Regions from separate parts of the Pseudomonas sp. 20-5 genome, predicted to be linked through region 2. Evidence: predicted binding sites of a transcription regulator. Region 2 holds the regulator's gene; each other region holds the start of a gene.
The links. The regulator FliA, encoded in region 2, starts transcription of late flagellar genes. The targets are predictions, from matches to a motif close to CTAAAGTTTNNNNNNNNNNNGCCGNTAA.

Region 1 (7,406 bases), 2.2 Mb from region 2:
TGCTCGGCCAGATGATCCTGGTGGCGCATCCGCAACTGGGGCCGGAGTTGCTGATGCTGGTGGCCTTCTGTTTCGCCCTGTGCCTGGTGCCGCTGGCCCTGACCCACAAGATCCACCCCGCAGCGCTGCGCCCGGCGCCGCTCGAACCACGCTTCTTCATCCGCCGGGTGCCGCAGTCGCTGACCACCGTATTGGTCTCGGGGCTGGTGGTCGGCTCCTTCTATGGCCTGGCGCCGCTGTATGCCAACCAGTTGGGGTTGCCCAACGAGCAGGTCGGCCTGTACATGGGCGCCTGCATCTTCGCCGGGCTGCTGGTGCAATGGCCGCTCGGCTGGCTGTCCGACCGTCGCGACCGCGCCTGGCTGATCCGCGCCTGCGCCATCCTGCTGTGCCTGTTCGCCTTGCCGCTGGCATTGTTGCAACAGATGCCGCTGGCGTTGCTGCTGGCCCTGGGAATCGCCGCGAGCATGTTGCAGTTCACCCTCTATCCGCTGGCAGTGGCCTTTTCCAACGACCATGTGGAGACCGAGCGACGGGTTTCGCTGACCGCCATGCTGCTGGTGACCTTCGGCGTCGGCGCCTGCATCGGGCCGCTGGCGGCCGGCGCGCTGATGCGGCTGTTTGGCGCTAACATGCTATATGCGTTCGTCAGCGCCTGCGCGCTGATCCTGGTCTGGCGGGTCCATCCGGAGAAGGTCAGCGGCCTGCACCGGGTCGACGACGCGCCGCTGCACCACGTGCCGACCCCGGACAACATGACCAGCTCCCCGCTGGTCGCGGCGCTCGATCCGCGGGTAGACGAACAGGCGGTGCAGGAGCAGATGGTCGATGGCGAGCCCGACGCGCCGCAGGCCGACGGTGCGACGCAGAACTGAACTCCGCTCGCCGCGGGAGCCGATAGGCAGGAGAGGTTGCGATGAGTCCGACGCTTTCCCTTCACCTGATGGTGCGCAACCTGCCGCCCGGGCAGCGGCGGCCGAAGATCGCCCAGGCCATCGGCGAGGAGAGCGCGGGACGCTTGCAGCGGGTATTGCTGGAACGCGCCCTGCGCCTGCCCGATCGCGGCTTCAGCGCCCGCATCCTCTGGTTCGACGACGATCTGGACAGCGATCTGCAGGCGCTGGCGGTGGCATTGGGCTGGAGCCTGATGAGCCAGCCGGCCGGCGACCCCGGCGAGCGCATGCGGCGTATCGCGGCGCTGGGGTTGGCGGAAAGCGAGGCGGTACTGCTGATTCGCCACGACTGCCCGGTGCTGGACGGCGACTACCTGGAAGCGGCCTGCACCGCCCTGGGCCGCCACCAGGCGGTGCTGGGGCCGGTGGAGCGGGGCGGCTACGCGCTGCTCGGCCTGACCCGGGTCGACCCGCTGTTGTTCGAGTCGATGCCCTGGGGCGGAGACCGCCTGCTGGCGCTGACCTGCGAGCGTCTCCGGCAACTGGGCTGGGAGCATCACCTGTTGCCGGCGCTCTGGGACGTCGACCGTCCCGAGGACCTGCCGCGCCTGGCGGCGCTGGGGCTGGTCCTGTGAAACTCAGAACAGTTCGTCTTTCTCGAAGCGCCGCGCTTCGCGCTGTAACTGGTAGACGAAGCGATCCACCTGACGCTGGGCGAGGCCGCTCATCTCGCTGAAGCGGACGCCGGCGAAGGTCGCGTCGAGCTTTTCGTCGAAGCGCACGTGACGCAGTTCGATCGCGCTACTGATCGCGCCCTGTGGCAGCTGGGCGCTGAAGTCTTCGTAGATCTCGCCGGGATGCAGGCGTTCGGCGACATTGCCGGCGAAGCGCAGCTTGGCGCCGGTGGCGGAGATATCCAGCAGTTGTCCGCTCAGCGGCGCGCGGAGTTTTTCCCCGGCGATTTCCGCGGCGATCGGCTGGCTCTGCTTGATGCTGGCGCGGTAGGCGTTGCGGCGCTGGTGGTAGAGCACTTCGGCGGGAAGGGCGGCCCAGTAGCAGGGGACGCCGTCGTGTTCGCCGAACTGCACCGGGCGCTCGCATTCCCAGGCGATACGCACGCCTTCGTGGAAGGCTTCGACGCGAAACGCCTCGCCGTTCTGCAGGAAACGTTCGCCGGTGTTGGGGATGAGTTCGTCCAGCGCGACCATCCCGCGGTCGCGGTCGATGTCCACCAGGAAGCTCTGGAAGCGCTGGTTGCGATCGGCAAAGGTGATCAGCAGGGAGTCGCGGCTATCCTGCAGCAGGCGCAGGTTGGCCTGGATTTCCACGGGGGCCTTGAGCACCTTCGGGGGTTGCGGCCCCGCTTCTTCGACGAACGGGTTGGGCACCTTCAATGCTCTCCTGGGGCACGAATGCCTCAATGATAGCACTGTGCCTTGATACGTGTGCTGGTCGGGTTCAGGCCTGGCTGAGCGGACGTTGCCGGCTGCTCGAGGCGGTGCCGCCGCGGCTGTCGTACAGGCTCGGGGCGTCCTGGCCGCGGAGGATGTTCAGCAGGCTGCCGGTGGAAGCCTGGTTGGCGCGGATGATCCGCCCGTTGCGCAGATTGGCCTGCTGGCAACGCTCCAGCAGTTCGCCCAGTTCGTCGCCGCGAGCCAGCAGCTCGGCGCCATCCGCGCGCTCGCGGGCATAGCGGGCAAGGCCTTCGCGGTCGAGGGAAACGCCGGCTTCGCGGAGGATTTCCGCGCGGGCCCGGCCATTTCGCTCCAGTTGCTGCATCAGTGGCTGCTTGGCCCCGAGAAGCTGTTGCAGAACCGGCAGCTCGCGCCGTTCCAGGGCCTGGAATTCTTCGTCGACCAACTGCAGGAGTTGGTTGGCGTGGCCGATATCCTCGGCGAACAGATCGAGCAGGGTAGGGGAGTCAGGCATCTCGGGCTCGGGAGTTCATTCGGCGTCCAATGTCCTCCAGCGCGTCCTTCGAGGTCAGCGCTGGGATTCGAAGTCGAGCAGCTTGCTGGCAACACGCTCGCTGTCGACCTGATAGGTGCCATCGGCGATCGCTTGCTTGATCCGGGCAACCTTATCGTTGTCGACCACCGGCAGGGTCTGCAGCTGGTCCGTGACTTTCTGCATGTTCTGGGCGGTTTCGCTGATCTGCACCGACTCGCCGCTCTTCGGAGCGGAAGTCGCAGCCTGGCCTGCCTTGTCGGCGCCAGTGGCGTCGGGGCGACCTGCGGCGGTGCTGCCGGTACGGCCGGTGGTGGCTGGCGTGCTGCCGGGATTCAGCCGGTTGAAGTCGATGACCATGGTTGTAAACCTCGAAGGTATTGGACGCTTGCCTAGCTTTTCGGCGAAGGCTTGAAAAACTTTAGGACTTATTTTCGTGCGTCGTTTCCCAGTTTAGAGAAACCCGCCGGGGTAGCGCCAGCGCTACCGGCCACGGCTTTCCCTCTACATATTCACCTCGACCGTGCCGGGTTCTATCACGCGGGCCTTGATTATCCGCTGCGAGCGCAGGTTGCGCACGCGGATCTGCTGGCCCGGGGCGCCATCGGACAGCGCCTCGCCGGGCATCTTGACGTTGATGGTGGCAGTGCGTGCGAGGATCACCACCTGGTCGCCCTTGCGCACGGCCTCGGCCTGCTCGAGGAAGACCGGCGCCAGCACCTGGTCGTTGACCACCGGTCGGCGCAGCTTCTGCCCGACGACGCGGGCCGGATCGGTCAGGTAGCCCTGGGTCAGCAGGCCGACGTCGCGCTCGACCAGGGCGATGTCGGCATCCTCCAGCACGTGCGCGCGCTTGAGTGGCTGCACCGCGACCACTACCTGGCGGAACAGTTTCACCTGCGCCGGCATGAAGATGGTCCAGGGCGCACTGCCTTCGCAACTGATGCGCACGGTGACCCTGCCGATCGGTTGTGCCGGACTTTCCTGGCTGAGCGTCAAGTCCCTGTCGCATTCGGCCAGGCGCAAGCGCGGGTCGACGCGATTGACCTGAATCTGGTAGCGCCCGTCGAGTCCGCTATTCTGCAGATATTCTTCTACCTTGAATTCAAGAAACCCCTGGGTGGAGCCGATAAGTACCTCGGGAGCGGTAAAACCCTGGGCCTGGCTGTTGTTAGCCGCGCACAGGTAGCCGAGCCCGAGCAAAACGGGTAAAAACCGTAGAGAAGTATGGCTACATGCCACTATTCGTCGAAAAACTGTCGTTGCCTGTTTCATGCAACGGGTTAAGCAATGGTCGTGCCGGAGTCCGGCACGACCGTCTGAGGGGAGCGCCAATGGCCGGTGTTTTGGATTCAGTCAACCAGCGTACGCAGTTGGTCGGACAGAACCGTCTGGAGCTGCTTCTGTTCCGCCTGGACGGCAACCAGCTCTACGGCATCAACGTGTTCAAGGTGAAAGAGGTGTTGCAGTGCCCGCGCCTGACGGTGATGCCCAAGTCCAGCCCGGTGGTGCGCGGGGTGGCGAACATCCGCGGAGGCACCATTCCGATCCTCGACCTGGCGCTGGCCACCGGCCGCCGCGGGTTGCAGGACCTGACCAACAGCTTCGCGATCATCACCGAGTACAACACCAAGGTGCAGGGCTTCCTGGTGCGCTCGGTGGAGCGCATCGTCAACATGAACTGGGAAGAGATCCATCCGCCACCCAAGGGCGCCGGCCGCGAGCATTACCTGACCGCGGTGACCCGGGTGGACAAGCAGTTGGTGGAAATCATCGACGTGGAAAAAGTGCTCGCGGAGGTCGCACCGACGTCCGAGGAAGTGTCCCACGGAGTGGTGGACGCCGAGACCCAGAGCCGCGCGGTGACCAAGCGGGTGCTGGTGGTGGACGATTCGTCGGTGGCGCGCAAGCAGGTAATCCGTTGCCTGGAGGCGGTCGGCGTGGAAATGACCGCGCTCAACGACGGGCGCCAGGCCCTGGAGTACCTGCAGAACATGCTCTCCGAGGGACGGCGTCCGGAAGACGAGCTGCTGATGCTGATCTCCGACATCGAAATGCCGGAAATGGACGGTTATACCCTGACGGCGGAAATCCGTAGCGATCCCCGCCTGCAGAAACTGCACATTCTCTTGCATACTTCGTTGTCCGGGGTCTTCAACCAGGCGATGGTGAAGAAGGTCGGTGCGGACGACTTCCTCGCCAAGTTCCGTCCGGACGATCTGGCGGCGCGGGTGGTGGAGCGGATCAAGGCGGTGGACGCGGGCTGAGCGATCGGCCCTCGACAACAATGTGAATACGGGCGACCGGCTGCGTTCCGGTCGCCCAGGGCGAAGAGGCTTATGCGTGTCGGCAGCTAATGCGGATTTCGAGTTGTTCAGGGTCTTCCTCGAGAAGACCTGCGGCATTGTGCTGGGCAGCAACAAGCAGTACCTGGTCTCGAGCCGGCTGAACAAGCTGATGGAGCAGCAGGGCATCAAGAGCCTGGGAGAGCTGGTGCAGCGCATCCAGACCCAGCGCGGCGGCCTGCGCGAGATGGTGGTGGACGCGATGACCACCAACGAGACCCTGTGGTTTCGCGATACCTACCCGTTCGAGGTGCTCAAGCAGCGGGTTCTTCCCGAACTGATCAAGGCCAACGGCGGGCAGCGCCTGCGGATCTGGTCGGCGGCCTGTTCGTCAGGCCAGGAGCCATACTCGCTGTCGATGGCCATCGACGAGTTCGAGAAGACCAACCTGGGGCAGTTGAAGGCGGGCGTGCAGATCGTCGCCACCGACCTGTCGGGGTCGATGCTCACCGCCGCCAAGGCCGGCGAATACGACACCCTGGCGATGGGCCGCGGTCTGTCCCCGGAGCGTCTGCAACGCTATTTCGACGCCAAGGGACCGGGGCGCTGGGCGGTCAAGCCGGCGATCCGCAGCCGCGTCGAGTTCCGTGCCCTGAACCTGCTGGACAGCTACGCCAGCCTCGGCAAGTTCGACATGGTGTTCTGCCGCAACGTGCTGATCTATTTCTCCGCCGAGGTGAAGCGCGACATCCTGCTGCGCATCCATGGCACGCTCAAGCCTGGCGGCTACCTGTTCCTCGGCGCCTCCGAGGCGTTGAACAACCTGCCCGACCACTACCAGATGGTGCAGTGCAGCCCGGGCATCATCTACCGGGCCAAGTAGCGCAAGGAAGCGGACCCGCGCCAGGTTGCGCCGGGGGTGACCTGGCAGCCTGGCGCGGGTCCGCTTGGGACGGGCAGGTGGGACGAGACTTTCGCCCACTGCCCAGGCTCCGAGCGCCACGCGCGGCGGCGCCGTCGCAGCCCGCTCGGCACAGGACGGCTGGCTCGGAGCGGGGCAGTTTAGGACTGCGCGATCTAGTTGTATTGACAGATATTTCTGATAGTCAGGTGATCCGGCAAGTTGCCGCTTTGCCGGGGAACTGCTTACATGATTCAAGCCTTCCCTCGATCCGCCACGCCTACCAGGAGACTTCCATGGCCATCACTGCGCTGCCCTCGGCCGATGGGCAAGAGTTGACCATCCAGATCCAGGGGCGCTTCGACTTCGGGGCCCATCAGGATTTCCGCGACGCCTACGAGCGCGTCGCGATCACTCCGCGACGCTATGTCGTCGACCTGCGCAACGCCACTTACCTGGACAGCTCGGCCCTCGGCATGCTCCTGCTGCTGCGCGACCACGCCGGCGGCGAGAACGCGCAGATCAGCCTGGCGAACTGCAGCCCGGAAGTGCGCAAGATCCTCGCCATCTCCAACTTCGAGCAGTTGTTCAAGATCAGCTGAGATGAATCCCCCGGCGGCGCGGATCGAGAGCCTGACGATTCTCATCGCCGAGGACAACGCGGCCGACCGCCTGCTGCTGTCGACCATCGTCAGCCGCCAGGGGCATCGCGTGCTGACCGCCGGCAACGGCCTGGAGGCGGTGGCGCTGTTCGAGACCGAGCGGCCGCAACTGGTCCTGATGGACGTGATGATGCCGGTGATGGATGGCTTCGAGGCTGCCCGGCGGATCAAGCAGCAGGCCGGCGAGGAGTTGGTGCCGATCATCTTCCTCACCTCCCTCAGCGAAACCGAGGCGCTGGTGCAGAGCCTGGAGGCGGGCGGCGACGACTTCCTCTCCAAGCCGTACAACCGGGTGATCCTCGAAGCCAAGATCAACGCCATGGGACGTCTGCACCTGCTGCAACGAACGGTGCTGGAGCAGCGCGACCTGATCGTCCGGCACAACGAGCACCTGCTCAACGAACAGCGGGTGGCCAAGGCGGTGTTCGACAAGGTGGCCCATTCCGGCTGCCTGAACGCCAGCAACGTGCGCTACCTGCAATCGCCCCTCGCGCTGTTCAACGGCGACCTGCTGCTGGCCGCCTACAAGCCGTCCGGCGGCATGCACGTGCTGCTCGGCGACTTCACCGGCCACGGCCTGCCGGCGGCGATCGGCGCGATGCCGCTGGCCGAGGTGTTCTACGGGATGACCGCCAAGGGCTATCCGATGGCCGACATCCTCCGCGAGATGAACGCCAAGCTGAAGCGCATCCTGCCGGTCGGCGTGTTCTGCTGCGCC
Region 2 (7,406 bases):
CGGGGTGGTGGTGTTCGCGATCCTCATGATCATCAACTTCGTGGTGGTGACCAAGGGCGCCGGGCGGATTTCCGAAGTCAGCGCGCGCTTCACCCTGGATGCCATGCCCGGCAAGCAGATGGCCATCGACGCCGACCTCAACGCCGGCCTGATCGAGCAGGAGGAAGCCAAGAAGCGCCGCAGCGAGGTGGCCCAGGAGGCCGACTTCTACGGTTCGATGGACGGTGCCAGCAAGTTCGTCCGCGGCGACGCCATCGCCGGCCTGCTGATTCTCTTCATCAACCTGATCGGCGGCGTCGCCATCGGCATGATCCAGCATTCGATGTCCTTCGGCGACGCCGGCAAGGTCTACGCCCTGCTGACCATCGGTGACGGCCTGGTGGCACAACTGCCGTCGCTGCTGCTGTCGACTGCGGCGGCGATCATGGTGACGCGGGTCTCCAGTTCCGAGGACATGGGCCAGCAGGTCAACCGGCAGATGTTCGCCTCGCCCAAGGCGCTGGCGATTTCCGCGGCGATCCTGATCGCCATGGGCGCCGTGCCGGGCATGCCGCATGTTTCCTTCATCGGCCTCGGCGCCCTGGCCGGTGCTGCCGCCTACTGGATCTGGCACCGGCAGAACAAGGCCAAGCAGGTCGCCGAGCAGGAGGTGCAGCGCCAGCAGGAGCTGCTGCCGGCGCAGCGCGCCCAGGAGGTCAAGGAACTGGGTTGGGACGACGTCACCCCGGTGGACATGGTCGGCCTGGAAGTCGGCTACCGGCTGATCCCGCTGGTCGACCGCAACCAGGGCGGGCAACTGCTGGCGCGGATCAAGGGCGTACGCAAGAAGCTGTCCCAGGAGCTGGGCTTCCTGATGCCCTCGGTGCACATCCGCGACAACCTCGACCTGCTGCCCAACGCCTACCGTCTGACCCTGATGGGGGTCAGCGTGGCCGAAGCGGAGATCTATCCCGATCGCGAGCTGGCGATCAACCCCGGCCAGGTATTCGGCAGCCTCAACGGCATCGCCGGCAAGGACCCGGCCTTCGGCCTGGAGGCGGTATGGATCGAGCCCGGCCAGCGCGACCAGGCGCAGTCGCTGGGCTACACCGTGGTGGATGCGAGCACCGTGGTCGCCACTCACCTGAACCAGGTGCTGCACAAGCACGCCCACGAGCTGCTGGGCCATGAAGAAGTGCAACAGCTCCTGCAATTGCTCGCGCGCAGCTCGCCGAAGCTGGCGGAAGAGCTGGTGCCGGGGCTGATTTCCCTGTCCACCCTGCTCAAGGTCCTGCAGGCGCTGCTCCAGGAGCAGGTGCCGGTGCGCGACATCCGTACCATCGCCGAGGCCATCGCCAACGTCGCTCCACGGAGTCAAGATCCCGGCGCGATGGTCGCCGCGGTTCGCGTCGCGTTGTCCCGCGCAATCGTGCAAAGCATTGTCGGGCTTGAGCCGGAGCTGCCTGTGATCACGCTCGAGCCGAGGTTGGAACAGATTTTGCTGAACAGCATGCAGAAGGCCGGACAAGGCTCCGAGGACGGCATGTTGCTGGAGCCGGGGATGGCCGAGAAGCTGCAACGCTCGCTGATCGAGAGCGCGCAACGCCAGGAGATGCTCGGTAAGCCGGCGATCCTGCTGGTTGCCGGACCGATCCGCTCGATGATGTCGCGCTTCGCGCGGATGGCGGTGCCCAGCATGCATGTGCTGGCCTACCAGGAAATCCCGGACAACAAGCAAGTCACCATCGTCGCGACGGTGGGACAGAACTGAACGAGGGCTGCGCCGGCTCCAGGGCTGGCACACCGGGCAACCTGAGGTTGCCGGCAAGACTACTGAACTGAGGGGTTCGGGCAATGCAAGTCAAACGCTTCTTCGCCGCCGATATGCGCCAGGCCATGAAACTGGTCCGCGACGAACTGGGTCCGGACGCCGCGATTCTCGGCAACCGCCGGGTCGCCGGCGGCATCGAGCTGACCGCGGCGCTGGATTACCAGGCCCCGCCGGCGCCGAGCAAGCCCAACCCGGCGCTGGAAGTGGAGCTGCGCAAGACCCAGGCGCGGATCGCCGAGGCGCGCGCCGAGTTGACGGCGCGTCCGGCGGAAAACCAGCGCAAGGACCGTCAATTGTTCGCCGAGGAGAAGCCGGCGCGTCCGACCCTGGCCGAGTCCATGACGGCGGCGCAGGCCAAGCCCCAGGCGGGCGGCCAGACCCTCGAGGCAATGCGTTTCGAACTGAACGGCCTGCGCGAGCTGATCGAGGTACAACTGGGTTCCATCGCCTGGGGCCAGTTGCAGCACCAGCGTCCGCAGCAGGCCAATCTCTGGCGGCGCCTGCAGCGCATGGGCTTGCCGGCGGAGCTGAGCAAGCCGTTGCTGGAGCGGGTCGCCGCGGTGGGCGATACGCGCCAGGCCTGGCGCATGCTGTTGGCGCACCTGTCGCGTGCCGTGCAGACCCCCGAGCAGGACCCGCTCGACGCGGGCGGCGTACTGGCCCTGGTCGGCCCGGCAGGCGCCGGCAAGACCACCACCCTGGCGAAGATGGCCGCGCGCTACGTCCTCAAGTACGGCGCCCAGAGCCTGGCGCTGGTGAGCATGGACAGCTACCGGATCGGCGCCCAGGAGCAGATCAAGACCCTCGGTCGGATCCTCAACGTACCGGTGACCCTGGTCGATCCCGGCCAGTCGCTGATCCAGGCCCTGGCGCCGCTGGCGCGCAAGCGCATGGTGCTGATCGATACCGCCGGCCTGCCGGCCAGCGACCCGGCATTGCGCATGCAGCTCGAGGCACTGGCGTCGCCGAGCCTGAACGTGAAGAATTACCTGGTGATGGCCACCACCAGCCAGAGCCAGGTGCTCAAGTCGGCCTACCAGACCTATCGGCACTGCGGGCTGGCGGGTTGCATCCTGACTAAGCTGGACGAGGCGGGCAGCCTCGGTGAATCGATGGCGCTGGCTATCGCCCAGCGTCTCCCGGTAGCCTATCTGGCGGATGGGCCGCGGATTCCGGACGACCTGCAGGTGGCGCGCAGTCACCAACTGGTCAGCCGGGCGGTGAGCCTGCAGGCACCGGAAGAGCCCAGCGAGGACGCCATGGCCGAGATGTTCGCCGGGCTCTACCAGCAACCGGCGCGGCGTGCCGGCTGAGGACGTGGGAAGAACCGCGCGTGGCGCGGGTGACGGAAGCGAAGGTGGCTTCCGCCGGGCCGGGAGCGATGGCGCATCGTTCCCGCCAATACCGGAGAGCGCTGGAAGGGGCGTTCCGGGAAGACGACAACACAAGGTATGAAGCAGATGGGTAGCATGCATCCCGTACAGGTGATCGCAGTAACTGGCGGCAAGGGCGGCGTCGGCAAGACCAATGTGTCGGTGAACCTGGCACTGGCTCTGGCCGATCTCGGCCGTCGCGTCATGCTGCTGGATGCCGACCTCGGCCTGGCCAACGTCGACGTCCTGCTGGGACTCACGCCCAAGCGCACCCTGGCCGACGTGATCGAGGGACGCTGCGAACTGCGCGATGTCCTCCTCCTCGGTCCCGGTGGCGTGCGCATCGTTCCCGCGGCCTCCGGCACGCAGAGCATGGTGCACCTCTCGCCGATGCAGCATGCGGGGCTGATCCAGGCGTTCAGCGATATCAGCGACAACCTCGATGTCCTGGTCGTCGACACTGCCGCCGGGATCGGCGATTCGGTGGTCAGTTTCGTCCGCGCCGCGCAGGAGGTGCTGCTGGTCGTCTGCGACGAGCCGACCTCGATCACCGATGCCTACGCCCTGATCAAACTGCTCAACCGCGACCACGGCATGACCCGCTTCCGGGTCCTGGCCAACATGGCCCACAGCCCGCAGGAAGGACGCAACCTGTTCGCCAAACTGACCAAGGTCACTGACCGTTTCCTCGACGTCGCACTACAGTATGTAGGTGTCATCCCTTACGACGAGTCGGTACGCAAGGCCGTGCAGAAACAGCGAGCCGTATACGAGGCATTCCCCCGCTCGAAGGCGTCCCTGGCCTTCAAGGCGGTCGCGCAGAAGGTCGATAGCTGGCCGCTGCCGGCCAACCCGCGCGGGCACCTGGAGTTCTTCGTCGAACGACTGGTCCAACACCCCGCGACAGGTTCGGCCGTATGACAGCGGCCTCTGGAGTGCGTATGTATAGCAAGGCGCAAGCGCAGAACTCCCAGGAGCAACTGATCCAGCGTTACGCACCACTGGTCAAGCGCATCGCCTATCACCTGCTCGGCCGCCTGCCGGCCAGCGTGCAGGTGGAGGACCTGATGCAGGCCGGCATGATCGGCCTGCTCGAGGCCGCGAAGAAATACGACGCCGGCAAGGGCGCCAGCTTCGAGACCTATGCCGGCATCCGCATCCGCGGGGCCATGCTCGACGAGGTCCGCAAGGGCGACTGGGCGCCGCGTTCGGTGCACCGCAACACGCGCATGGTGACCGACGCGATCCGCGCGATCGAGGCGAGAACCGGACGCGACGCTAAAGATCACGAAGTTGCTGCCGAACTCCAATTGAGCCTCGAAGATTACTACGGCATCCTCAGCGACACGCAGGGCAGCCGTCTGTACAGCTTCGACGACCTGTTGCAGGACGGCGAACATGGATTGCCGGAAGACACCAGCCTCAGTCACAACGAACCGATCCACGGCCTGCTCGACGAACGTTTCCAGGCGGCCCTGGCGGATGCCATCGCCAAGTTGCCGGAGCGCGAGCGCCTGGTGCTGGCGTTGTATTACGACGAGGAACTCAACCTCAAGGAGATCGGCGAGGTACTGGGCGTCAGCGAATCGCGGGTCAGCCAGTTGCACAGCCAGTGCGCCGCGCGTTTGCGCGCGCGCCTGGCCGATTGGCGGTCGGCCTGAACCGGCCTCGACCGCAGCTTGTAACCGTTAACGCAAAAGAATGTGTGGCGCGTCCCCTGGGGCGCGCTCTGGTCTGTACGGAGGTTTACTTGGACAAGAACATGAAAATTCTCATCGTGGACGACTTTTCCACGATGAGACGCATCATCAAGAACCTCTTGCGGGACTTGGGCTTCACCAATACCGCCGAGGCCGACGACGGCACCACGGCGCTGCCGATGCTGCACAGCGGCAATTTCGACTTTCTCGTCACCGACTGGAACATGCCGGGCATGACCGGCATCGATCTGCTGCGCGCGGTTCGCGCCGACGAGCGCCTCAAGCACCTGCCGGTGCTGATGGTCACCGCCGAGGCCAAACGCGACCAGATCATCGAAGCTGCCCAGGCCGGGGTCAACGGCTATGTGGTCAAACCCTTCACCGCTCAGGTCCTGAAGGAAAAGATCGAGAAGATTTTCGAGCGGGTCAACGGCTGAAGCCGGCCAAGAGGGTGTCATGGTGCTTGGTAACGATTCCACGGGCGACGAATTCGAATCGACCCTGAAAAAACATGCGCGCGAACTGGTGGACTGTCTCGAACGGGGGCACTTCCAGCAGGCGGTGCAATTGATCCAGGAGCTCAGCCAGGCCAGGGACCGTGGCCTCTACCAGGAAGTGGGCAAGCTGACCCGCGAACTGCACAACGCCATCGTCGATTTCCAGATCGACCCGCATTCCCCCCACGCGCAGGAAATGTCGCAGATCGCCGATGCCACCGATCGTCTTTCCTACGTGGTGGAAATGACCGAGAAGGCCGCCAACCGGACCATGGACCTGGTGGAGCAGAGCGCCCCGCTGGTCAACCAGTTGGGCGACGATTCGCGGGAGCTGCACCAGGAGTGGCAACGCTTCATGCGCCGGGAAATCGACGCTGACGGCTTCCGCGAGCTGGCCAAGCGCATCGAACAGTTCCTCGTGCGCAGCGGCGAGAACGCCGGCCAGTTGTCCTCGCAGCTCAATGACATCCTGCTGGCGCAGGATTACCAGGACCTGACCGGCCAGGTGATCAAGCGTGTCACCAAGCTGGTCACCGAGGTCGAGAGCAACCTCGTGAAGCTGGTCTGGATGGCCGGCCAGGTGGACCGTTACGCCGGAATCGAGCACGACCACGTGAGCATGCGCCACCAGGCCGCGCTGGAGCGTTCGGCCAAGGGCGAGGGGCCGCAGGTCGCCGCGGAAAAACGAGAGGATGTGGTGTCCGGGCAGGATGACGTGGACGATCTGCTGTCCAGCCTGGGTTTCTGACCCGCCCGGCTCAAGACTGCGGCATCGCTGCCGTTAAGTAAGCATTGAACGCTGGCATCCGCGGGCTGCTGGCACAGCCTTCGTCATGCCGGTGATCCCGGCGGGCGGGCTGAAGTCGGTCCGGAAAGCCGGGCCGGTATTTCCGGCAGGACAGCGGTCCTGCCGATCCTTTCGAGTAACACGTCTCTGGGAGCAGCCGAATGAGCTTCGACGCCGATGAAGAAATCCTCCAGGACTTCCTGGTTGAGGCCGGCGAGATTCTCGAGCAATTGTCCGAGCAACTGGTCGAGCTGGAGAGCCGGCCGGACGATATGGACCTGCTCAATGCCATTTTCCGTGGGTTCCATACGGTCAAGGGCGGTGCCGGCTTCCTCCAGCTGAACGCGCTGGTGGAATGCTGCCACATTGCGGAAAACGTCTTCGATATCCTGCGCAAGGGCGAGCGGCGCGTCAGCTCCGAACTGATGGATGTGGTGCTGCAGGCGCTGGATACGGTCAACGCGATGTTCGACCAGGTGCGCGAGCAGTCCGAACCGACCCCGGCGACGCCCGAGCTGCTGGCGGCCCTTGCCCGCCTGGCCGAGCCCGAGGGCGCCGAGCCCGCGGAACCTGTGCAAGCGCCACCGGCGGCCGTTCCGCCAGCCGAGCCTGCGGCGCCGCCGGAAGCGCCCGCGCAGAGTGCCTCCAGCGATATCACCGACGACGAGTTCGAGCAGTTGCTGGATGCTCTGCAGGGCGACGAAGCGCCGGCCTCCGCCGTTGCAGAAGCGCCCGCGGCTCCCGCTGGCGACGAGATCAGCGACGCCGAGTTCGAGGCGTTGCTCGACCAGTTGCACGGCAAGGGCAAGTTCGTCCCGCCGGCGGTCTCGGCCGAGCTTGCGCAAGTCCCCGCCAAGGCGGTCGAGCCGGCCGCGGCTGCCGCTGGTGACGATATCAGCGACGACGAGTTCGAGGCGCTGCTCGACGAACTGCACGGCAAGGGCAAGTTCGGCGATGTCCCGGAAGCCGCCGGCACACCCGCCGCACCGGCTGCCGCGGCTCCAGCGGCTGCGCCGGCGGAGCAGGGCAAGGCGCCGGCCGCCGCGGGCGGCGATGAGATCAGCGACGACGAGTTCGAGTCGCTGCTCGACGAACTGCACGGCAAGGGCAAGTTCAACGGCGCCTCCGAGGCCGTGGCGGCCGCCGCGGCGGTAGCCAAGAACATCGCGGCGAAGAGTCCCGCGGCGAAACCGGTCGCTCCGGCCAAGGCCGCCGCCGCGCGTCCGGCGGCGCCCGACA
Region 3 (7,406 bases), 1.2 Mb from region 2:
CCATGTCAGCGGCCGCCACCTGGTCGGCGCCATCGGCGAACTGCCGCCTGGCGGACTGCTGGCGTTGTTGGTGGCGGACGAGCAGACGGAGCGGGCGCGAGAACTGATCCTCGCCTACAACGCCGCCGCCCCGTTGGCCGAGGAGCCGCCGGAGCCCTGCGGCCCCGGCAGCCTGTTGTGTTGAGGCGGCCGCCGCTCAGTCGGCCGCCAGTTCGAAGACCTGCCAGCGCACCGAGCTGACGCCTTTCTCCAGGCTGACCCGGCTGACCAGGCGTTCCAGCTGCGCCGGAGCTTCGGGGGTGCCGAGCAGTTCGGCGCGGACTTCCAGCTTGGCCGGGTTGTCCAGATCCTCGCTGTGCAGCGATTGCAGGCGCAGGTCGCTGCTGCCGAGGCTGTGCAGCATCAGGCTGCGAACCTGGATCTCGTCCTCGGCGCGGCAGACGATCTGCACTTCGTAGCGTTGCTCGGCCTCGCTGGCCGGCAACACGTCCTGGCGGTTCAGGCGTTGGGCGATGTCGCGCAACAGGATGTTGGCGCAGAGCACCACCAGGCTGCCGAGCGTGGCCTCCAGCAGCAGGCCCATGCTGCACAGGACGCCGATGGCGGCGGTGCACCAGAGGGTGGCTGCGGTGTTCAGGCCGCGCACGTTGAGGCCGTCGCGCATGATCACGCCGCCGCCGAGGAAGCCGATCCCGGAGACTACATAGGCGGCGATCCGTGAAGCGTCGCCGGCCAGGCCGGGCACGCCCTGGGTCATCAGCACGAACAGGCAGGCGCCAGTGCTGACCAGCGCGTTGGTGCGCAGGCCGGTGAGGCGTTGGCGCAGCTGGCGTTCGGCGCCGATCAGGGCGCCCAGGGCCAGCGCGACCGCGACGCGCAGGAGAAATACTTTCCAATCCATGTTTCACCTCGTTGCCGGCCGACGGCCGGAGCTGGCGCGGGCCGTCGGTCCGCGCGGATAAGGGACGATGGATTGCGCAGGACCGCGGCTTCCCGCTGCGCGGTTGGCGCGAGGGAAGGGACACGAAGGGAAAATGGGGATGCGTCATCCCGGACGGGATGCGGATCGCCACTGTCCGCCATGTTCGGCGAGGCAGTGGCAGAGGGTTCTGCTGGACTAGCTCGCCGGATGGACCTGTCGCAATCGACTAGGGCTGTTGTCCAATGCAGGACTCCTGTGTGGGTTACAGAATGCGGGCGGCACCTTAAGCCTGGAGGATAGGCGCGTCAAGTTAAGATTGGGTTTCATTCAGCTTGCGTTCGGCAAGGCCAGTGTGGCGCTTCGGGTTACACTGTGCGGCTTTCCCTCACCAGGCAGTGCCAAGCATGAGTGGTCGTTACGCCCTGTTCCGCTGGAATCCGTCGCTGGCGGCCCTGCCGGGCTTTCCGGCGGATTGGCGGGCGCAGTGGAACATTTCTCCGGCGAACCAGGTGCTGATGGTTCGCGAGGACGCCGGTGCGCGCCGCGCCGACATGGCGCGCTGGGGGCTGACCCCGGCCTGGCTCACCGACCTGTCGCGTACGCCCAGCCACGCACGGGCGGAAACCCTCGCCGAGCAACCGATGTTCCGCGAGGCGTTCCAGCAGCGCCGCTGCCTGCTGCCGGCCAACGGCTTCTATGAATGGCGCGGGGTGCGCAAGCGTCCGTACTGGGTCTCCACCGGCGAGCGCCTGTTGTTCTTCGCCGGCATCTGGGAGGCCTATCCGGTGCATGGACAAACCTGGCTCAGCGTGGCCCAGGTATCCCAGGCGGCCGCCGAGTTCCGCCGGCCGCTGCTGCTCGACGAGGCCGAGCAGGATACCTGGCTGGCTCCGGACACGCCGCTGCCGGCGCTGATAAGCCTGCTCGCCAAGCCCCAGCCGAACCTGCGCAGCGTGGCCCTGGCCGGCTTCGTCAACAAGCCTGAAACCGACGGGCCGGAGTGCCTGACCCCGGCCTGACGCTAGACCCTGAACTGATTCACCAGGCGCCGCTGCTGCTCGGCCAGGCGGGTCAGCTCGGCGCTGGCCTGTGAGGCCTCGTCGGCGCCGCCGGCCACCTGGTTGGCGACCTGGCCGATGTTGGCGACGTTGCGGTTGATGTCCTCGGCCACCGCGCTCTGCTCCTCGGCGGCGCTGGCGATCTGGGTGTTCATGTCGTTGATCACCGATACCGCCTGGGTGATCGACTCCAGCGCCTCGGCCGCTTGGCGCGCATGGCGCACGCTGTCGTCGGTGCGCTCCTGGCTGTCCTGCATGACCTTCACCACGTCGCGGGTGCCCTGCTGCAACTGCTGGATCATGCTCTGGATTTCTTCGGTGGCCTGCTGGGTCTTCTGCGCCAGGTTGCGTACCTCGTCGGCCACCACCGCGAAACCGCGACCCTGCTCGCCGGCGCGGGCGGCCTCGATGGCGGCGTTGAGGGCGAGCAGGTTGGTCTGCTCGGCGATACCGCGGATCGCCACCAGGATCGCGTTGATGTTTTCGCTGTCCTTGGCCAGGTTCTGCACCACTCCGACCGCGCGGCCAATCTCGCTGGCCAGGGCCTGGATCGCCGCCGAGCTGCTTTCGACGATCTGCTTGCCCTGGTGCGCGGCCTGGTCCGCGTGGTTGGCTGCCTCGGCGGCGTGGGTGGCGTTGCGCGCCACGTCCTGGGCGGTGGCGGTCATCTCGTGGACCGCGGTGGCCACCAGTTCGATCTCCGCCAGTTGCTGCTGCACGCCCTGGTTGGTGCGGATGGCGATGTCGGCGGTGTGCTCCGAGGAGTCGCTGACCTTCTGCACCGATTGCACCACCTGGCCGATCATGTTCTGCAGTTTGCCAAGGAAGGTATTGAAGCCCTTGGCGATGGAGCCCAGCTCGTCGGCGCGCTCGCTGCTCAGGCGGCGGGTGAGGTCGCCTTCGCCCTGGGCGATGTCGTCGAGCATGCCGACCAATTGGCGCAGCGGCCGGGCGATGCCGTAGCCGACCAGCCAGACCACCAGCAGGCCGAGGGCCGCTACCACCAGGCCGGCCAGGCTCATGCCGAGGATATCCTGCTGGCGCTGGTCGCTCAGCTCGCCCTGGAGTTGCTGCAGTTCGCCGAATACCGCCGCCTGGGGAATCTGCAGCATGAGGGTCCAGCGCACGCCGCTGTCGGCGATGGTGAAAGGCAGGAACAGCTCGATGTGGCCGTGCTCGGCGTCGATGTCGTAGAGCGGCTGGTCGACCGTGAGGTTCTTCAGGTTGTCCACTTCGTTGCCGTCGAGGACGCTGCCGGCGGGCTCGCCGAGCTTGCTGTCGTCGCGGGTGTAGGCCACCAGGCGGCCGTTGCTGGCGATCAGCGCCATTTCCCCGGCGCCATCGTAGAGCTGCTGGTCGGCGCGCTTGAGCAGGTCCTGGATGAAGGCCAGCGAGAGGTCGGCACCGACTGCGCCGCGGAACTGGTCACCGACCATGATCGGCACGTTGAAGGACGACATCATCACGGTCTTGCCGCCCATTTCGTAAGGGGCCGGGTCGATGATGCAGGGACGCTTGTTCTCTTTCGGACAGGCATAGAACTCGTTCTCGCGCACCCCGGTGGGCAGCAGCTTTTCGCTATCGATGCTGTCGGCCATGGCCTCCACGATCGGCTTGCCGTCGGCGCCGCGATACCACCAGGGCAGGTAGCGGCCGTCCGGGCCGTAGCCCTTGCCGGGTTGCCCGGCGAAGGCGGCATCGGTATCGAAGGCATTGGGTTCCCAGGCCATGAAGGTGTCGAGCAGCTTGGGGTTGTTCTGCACGGTGCTGCGCAGCAGCGCGGAGATTTCGTCGCGGCTGGCGTTCAGCTGCGGCATGCCGTCGGCGCCCGGCTCGCCGAGCAGGCGGGTGCTGTTGGCCAGGCCGTGGACCACCGTCAGCGGATACTCCAGCTCGCGCTGGATCTGGCTGACCTGGGCGCGGGCCAGGGCCACCAGGCGCTCGTTGATGACCTTCTCCAACAGGCCCTGGGTGCGTTGCTGCACCAGCTCCTGCGTTCGCGCGCCGGCGAACAGGGCGTACAGCACCAGCACCACGACGACGCTTAGAACGCTGGCGCCGGCGAGGGCGGCGACAGAAAACTGGATCGACTTGAGCTTCATGATGGGACTTCTGACCCTTGTTGGAATTGTCTCTGAGGAGCTTATCGGCAGGAGGACGGCAAATCCTTAATCGGCCGTCGGAGATTTCCTCGCCAACGGCTGTTGCCGGCGTTCGAGGCGCGGCCTACCATGCGCTCGGCCTTCAGAGGAGAACAAAGGACCATGGCTCATCCCTTCCGATTCGCCACCCTCGCCGGCGCGCTGCTGCTCGCCGGTTGCCAGGCAGTGAACACCACCAGTGGCGGCGCCGTCGGCGTCGACCGCAAGCAATACATGTTCAGCATGTTGTCCAGCCAGGAAGTCGACCAGATGTACGCACAGTCGTACCAGAAGACTCTCGGCGAGGCGAAAAGCGCCGGCGTGCTCGATACCAGCAGCGCCGACGCGCGGCGAGTCAAGGCGATCGCCCAGCGGCTGATCCCGCAGACCGCCGCCTTCCGCCCGGACGCCACCGGCTGGAACTGGGAAGTCAATGTGGTGAAGAGCGACGAGCTCAATGCCAACTGCGGTCCCGGCGGCAAGATCATTTTCTACACCGGGCTGATCGACAAGCTGAAGCTCACCGACGACGAGATAGCCGCGGTGATGGGCCACGAGATCGCCCACGCCCTGCGCGAGCATGGGCGCGAGGCCATGTCCAAGGCCTACGGCGTGCAGGTGGCCAGCCAGATCGGCGCCCTGGCCGGCCTCGGCCAGGAAAGCCTGCAACTGGCCAATACCGGCGTCGACTACCTGATGACCCTGCCCAACAGTCGTGCCAACGAGAACGAAGCCGACCTGATCGGTCTCGAGCTGGCCGCCCGCGCCGGCTACAACCCGGAAGCGGCGATCACCCTCTGGCAGAAGATGGGCAGGGCCAGCGGCGGCGCCAGCCAGCCCGAGTTCACCAGCACCCACCCCTCCGACAGTTCGCGGATGGCCAATCTCCAGGCCGCGATTCCCAAGGTGATGCCGCTGTACCAGCAGGCCAGGCGCGGCAAGTGAGGCCAGGGCGCGCGGTCGCGGGGGGCGGCCGGCGCGCCGACAGGCTTACCATCGGAAACGCCTGTTGTGTATTTCCGTAACCTGCTGTTTGGTATCTCGCCGGTGTTCGGCCTAGACTGCTGGCCGACCCGCTTGCGGGACCCGTGGACGAACAGCCACTCTCACGCCCTGGAGCTCATGTGAAATACGCCGTACTCGGAGCCACCGGCCTGCTGGGACATCACGCCGCGCGCGCCATCAGGGCCGCCGGTCACGATCTGGTGCTGATCCACCGTCCTTCTTCGCAGATCCAGCGTCTCGCCTATCTGGAGCCCGAGTGCCGGGTCGCCGAGATGCTCGACCACGCCGGCCTGGAACGCGCCCTGCGCGGCCTCGACGGGGTGATCTTCAGCGCCGGCTACTATCCTTCGCGGCCGCGCCGCTGGCAGGAGGAAGTGGCCAGCGCGCTGGGCCAGACCAACCCGTTCTATGCCGCCTGCCTGCAGGCCAGGGTGCCGCGCATCCTCTATGTCGGTTCGGCATATGCCATGCCCCGCCATCCCCAGGGACTACCGGGCCACGAAGGGTTGTTCTACGACAGCCTGCCGAGCGGCAAGAGTTCCTACGTGCTGTGCAAATGGGCGCTCGACGAGCAGGCCCGGGAGCAGGCGCGCAACGGCCTGCCGGTGGTGATCGGGATTCCCGGCATGGTACTCGGCGAACTGGACATCGGCCCGACTACCGGGCGCGTGATCACCGCCATCGGCAATGGCGAGATGACCCACTACGTCGCCGGCCAGCGTAACGTCATCGATGCCGCCGAAGCCGGGCGCGGACTGCTGATGGCCCTTGAGCGCGGGCGTATCGGCGAGCGCTACCTGCTGACCGGGCACAACCTGGAAATGGCCGACCTGACCCGGCGCATCGCCGAGCTGCTCGGCCAGCCTGCGCCGCAGCCGATGTCGATGGCCATGGCTCGCGCGCTGGCCACCCTGGGCCGCTTGCGCTACCGGGTCAGCGGCCAGTTGCCGCTGCTCGACGAAACCGCCATCGAGGTGATGGCTGGCGGGCAGTTCCTCGATGGACGCAAGGCCCGCGAGGAACTCGGCTTCTTCTCCACCACCGCCCTCGACGACACCCTGCTGCGCGCCATCGACTGGTTCCGCGACAACGGCTATTTCAATGCCTAGGACGGTTGGCTAGGGCAGCGTTTTTTCCGCGAAGGGTCGGGTCTGCAGTCCCAGCTGGGCGCGAAAGCTCTCCATGTCGAACATGGTGCACAGCTCCTGCAACTGGCCCTGCGGGTTGAACACCCAGAAGCCCATCGCGGAAATGCTCAGCACCTTGTCGCTGGCCGGATAGCCCAGGGTCGGCCGGACGATGGTGCCGATCAGCGTGCTCCAGGTGAACACCTTGCGTTCCTCGCCGATGCAGTCTTCGACCACGACCTCCAGGTCCGGCATCGCCGTGCGGATGTCCTGCAGCAGGCGGATATAGCCGGCGGTATCCAGGGGACGGCCGATGAACGAGCTTTTGTAGAGGAAATCCTTGCTGTGCAACTGCTCCACCAACGCCATGCGGCCCTTGTTCCAGGACAGCTCGATGTGATGGCGGGCGAGTCGTTTCAGGTCGTGTGAGGGCATCTCCGGCTCTCGAGGGCGAGTGGTGGGGCAGGCATCCGGTGCCTGCCTGAACTGTAGCCGTTCCCATGCATTTTGCATTGGCCGCCCAGCCATCCCGGGCCCGGCGGCGCAGTCCTTCAGAGCCAGCCGGTCAATTGCGCGGCGTGCCAGGCGGCGTACAGGCCAAGTGCGGCGAAGGCGGCCGCGGCCAGGCGGCGGATCAGGGTCAGCGGCAGCTTGTCGGCGGCCAGGTTGCCGATCAGTACCACCGGTACGTTGGCGATCAGCATGCCCAGGGTGGTGCCGATCACCACCAGCCAGAAATGCGGATACTGGGCGGCCAGCATGACCGTGGCGACCTGGGTCTTGTCGCCCATCTCGGCGAGGAAGAACGCGATCAGGGTGGTGAGGAAGGGGCCGTATTTCTTCAGTCCGGACTCTTCGTCGTCGAGCTTGTCCGGTACCAGCGTCCACAGGGCGACGGCGATGAAGGAGGCGGCGAGGATCCAACTGAGGGTGGCTTCCGAGAAGAAGCTGGCGACCCAGGCGCCCACCGCGCCGGCAGCGAAATGGTTGGCCAGGGTGGCGGCGACGATGCCGGCGATGATCGGCCACGGCTTGCGGAAACGCGCCGCGAGCAGGAGTGCCAGCAACTGGGTCTTGTCGCCGATTTCCGCGAGGGCAACGATGAGGGTAGGGACGAACAGCGATTCCATCAGGCTTCCTAAGGGGCGGGTCG

Region 1: flgM (flagellar biosynthesis anti-sigma factor FlgM) is a predicted target of FliA. The motif match lies at 3,238-3,265, and genes of this name have one in related genera.
Region 3: AC1RB9_RS24125 (methyl-accepting chemotaxis protein) is a predicted target of FliA. The motif match lies at 4,124-4,151, and genes of this name have one in related genera.

The regions. Positions count from the first base shown of each region.
Region 1 covers NZ_CM165584.1:1,738,981-1,746,386, forward strand. The annotation lists gene AC1RB9_RS08155 (MFS transporter) at 1-875, shown strand, start outside; gene AC1RB9_RS08160 (TIGR04282 family arsenosugar biosynthesis glycosyltransferase) at 917-1,528, shown strand; gene flgZ (flagellar brake protein FlgZ) at 1,532-2,323, opposite strand; gene AC1RB9_RS08170 (flagella synthesis protein FlgN) at 2,352-2,822, opposite strand; gene flgM (flagellar biosynthesis anti-sigma factor FlgM) at 2,877-3,200, opposite strand; gene flgA (flagellar basal body P-ring formation chaperone FlgA) at 3,345-4,043, opposite strand; gene AC1RB9_RS08185 (chemotaxis protein CheV) at 4,175-5,107, shown strand; gene cheR (protein-glutamate O-methyltransferase CheR) at 5,184-6,008, shown strand; gene hsbA (anti-anti sigma factor HsbA) at 6,323-6,628, shown strand; gene hsbR (two-component system response regulator HsbR) at 6,630-7,406, shown strand, end outside.
Region 2 covers NZ_CM165584.1:3,986,225-3,993,630, reverse strand. The annotation lists gene flhA (flagellar biosynthesis protein FlhA) at 1-1,750, shown strand, start outside; gene flhF (flagellar biosynthesis GTPase FlhF) at 1,834-3,123, shown strand; gene fleN (flagellar synthesis regulator FleN) at 3,262-4,104, shown strand; gene fliA (RNA polymerase sigma factor FliA) at 4,101-4,844, shown strand; gene AC1RB9_RS18320 (chemotaxis response regulator CheY) at 4,946-5,320, shown strand; gene AC1RB9_RS18315 (protein phosphatase CheZ) at 5,340-6,128, shown strand; gene AC1RB9_RS18310 (chemotaxis protein CheA) at 6,329-7,406, shown strand, end outside.
Region 3 covers NZ_CM165584.1:5,234,075-5,241,480, reverse strand. The annotation lists gene AC1RB9_RS24140 (putative signal transducing protein) at 1-184, shown strand, start outside; gene AC1RB9_RS24135 (MgtC/SapB family protein) at 197-901, opposite strand; gene AC1RB9_RS24130 (SOS response-associated peptidase) at 1,327-1,941, shown strand; gene AC1RB9_RS24125 (methyl-accepting chemotaxis protein) at 1,944-4,082, opposite strand; gene AC1RB9_RS24120 (M48 family metallopeptidase) at 4,245-5,066, shown strand; gene AC1RB9_RS24115 (NAD-dependent epimerase/dehydratase family protein) at 5,210-6,235, shown strand; gene AC1RB9_RS24110 (nuclear transport factor 2 family protein) at 6,245-6,688, opposite strand; gene AC1RB9_RS24105 (TMEM165/GDT1 family protein) at 6,805-7,383, opposite strand.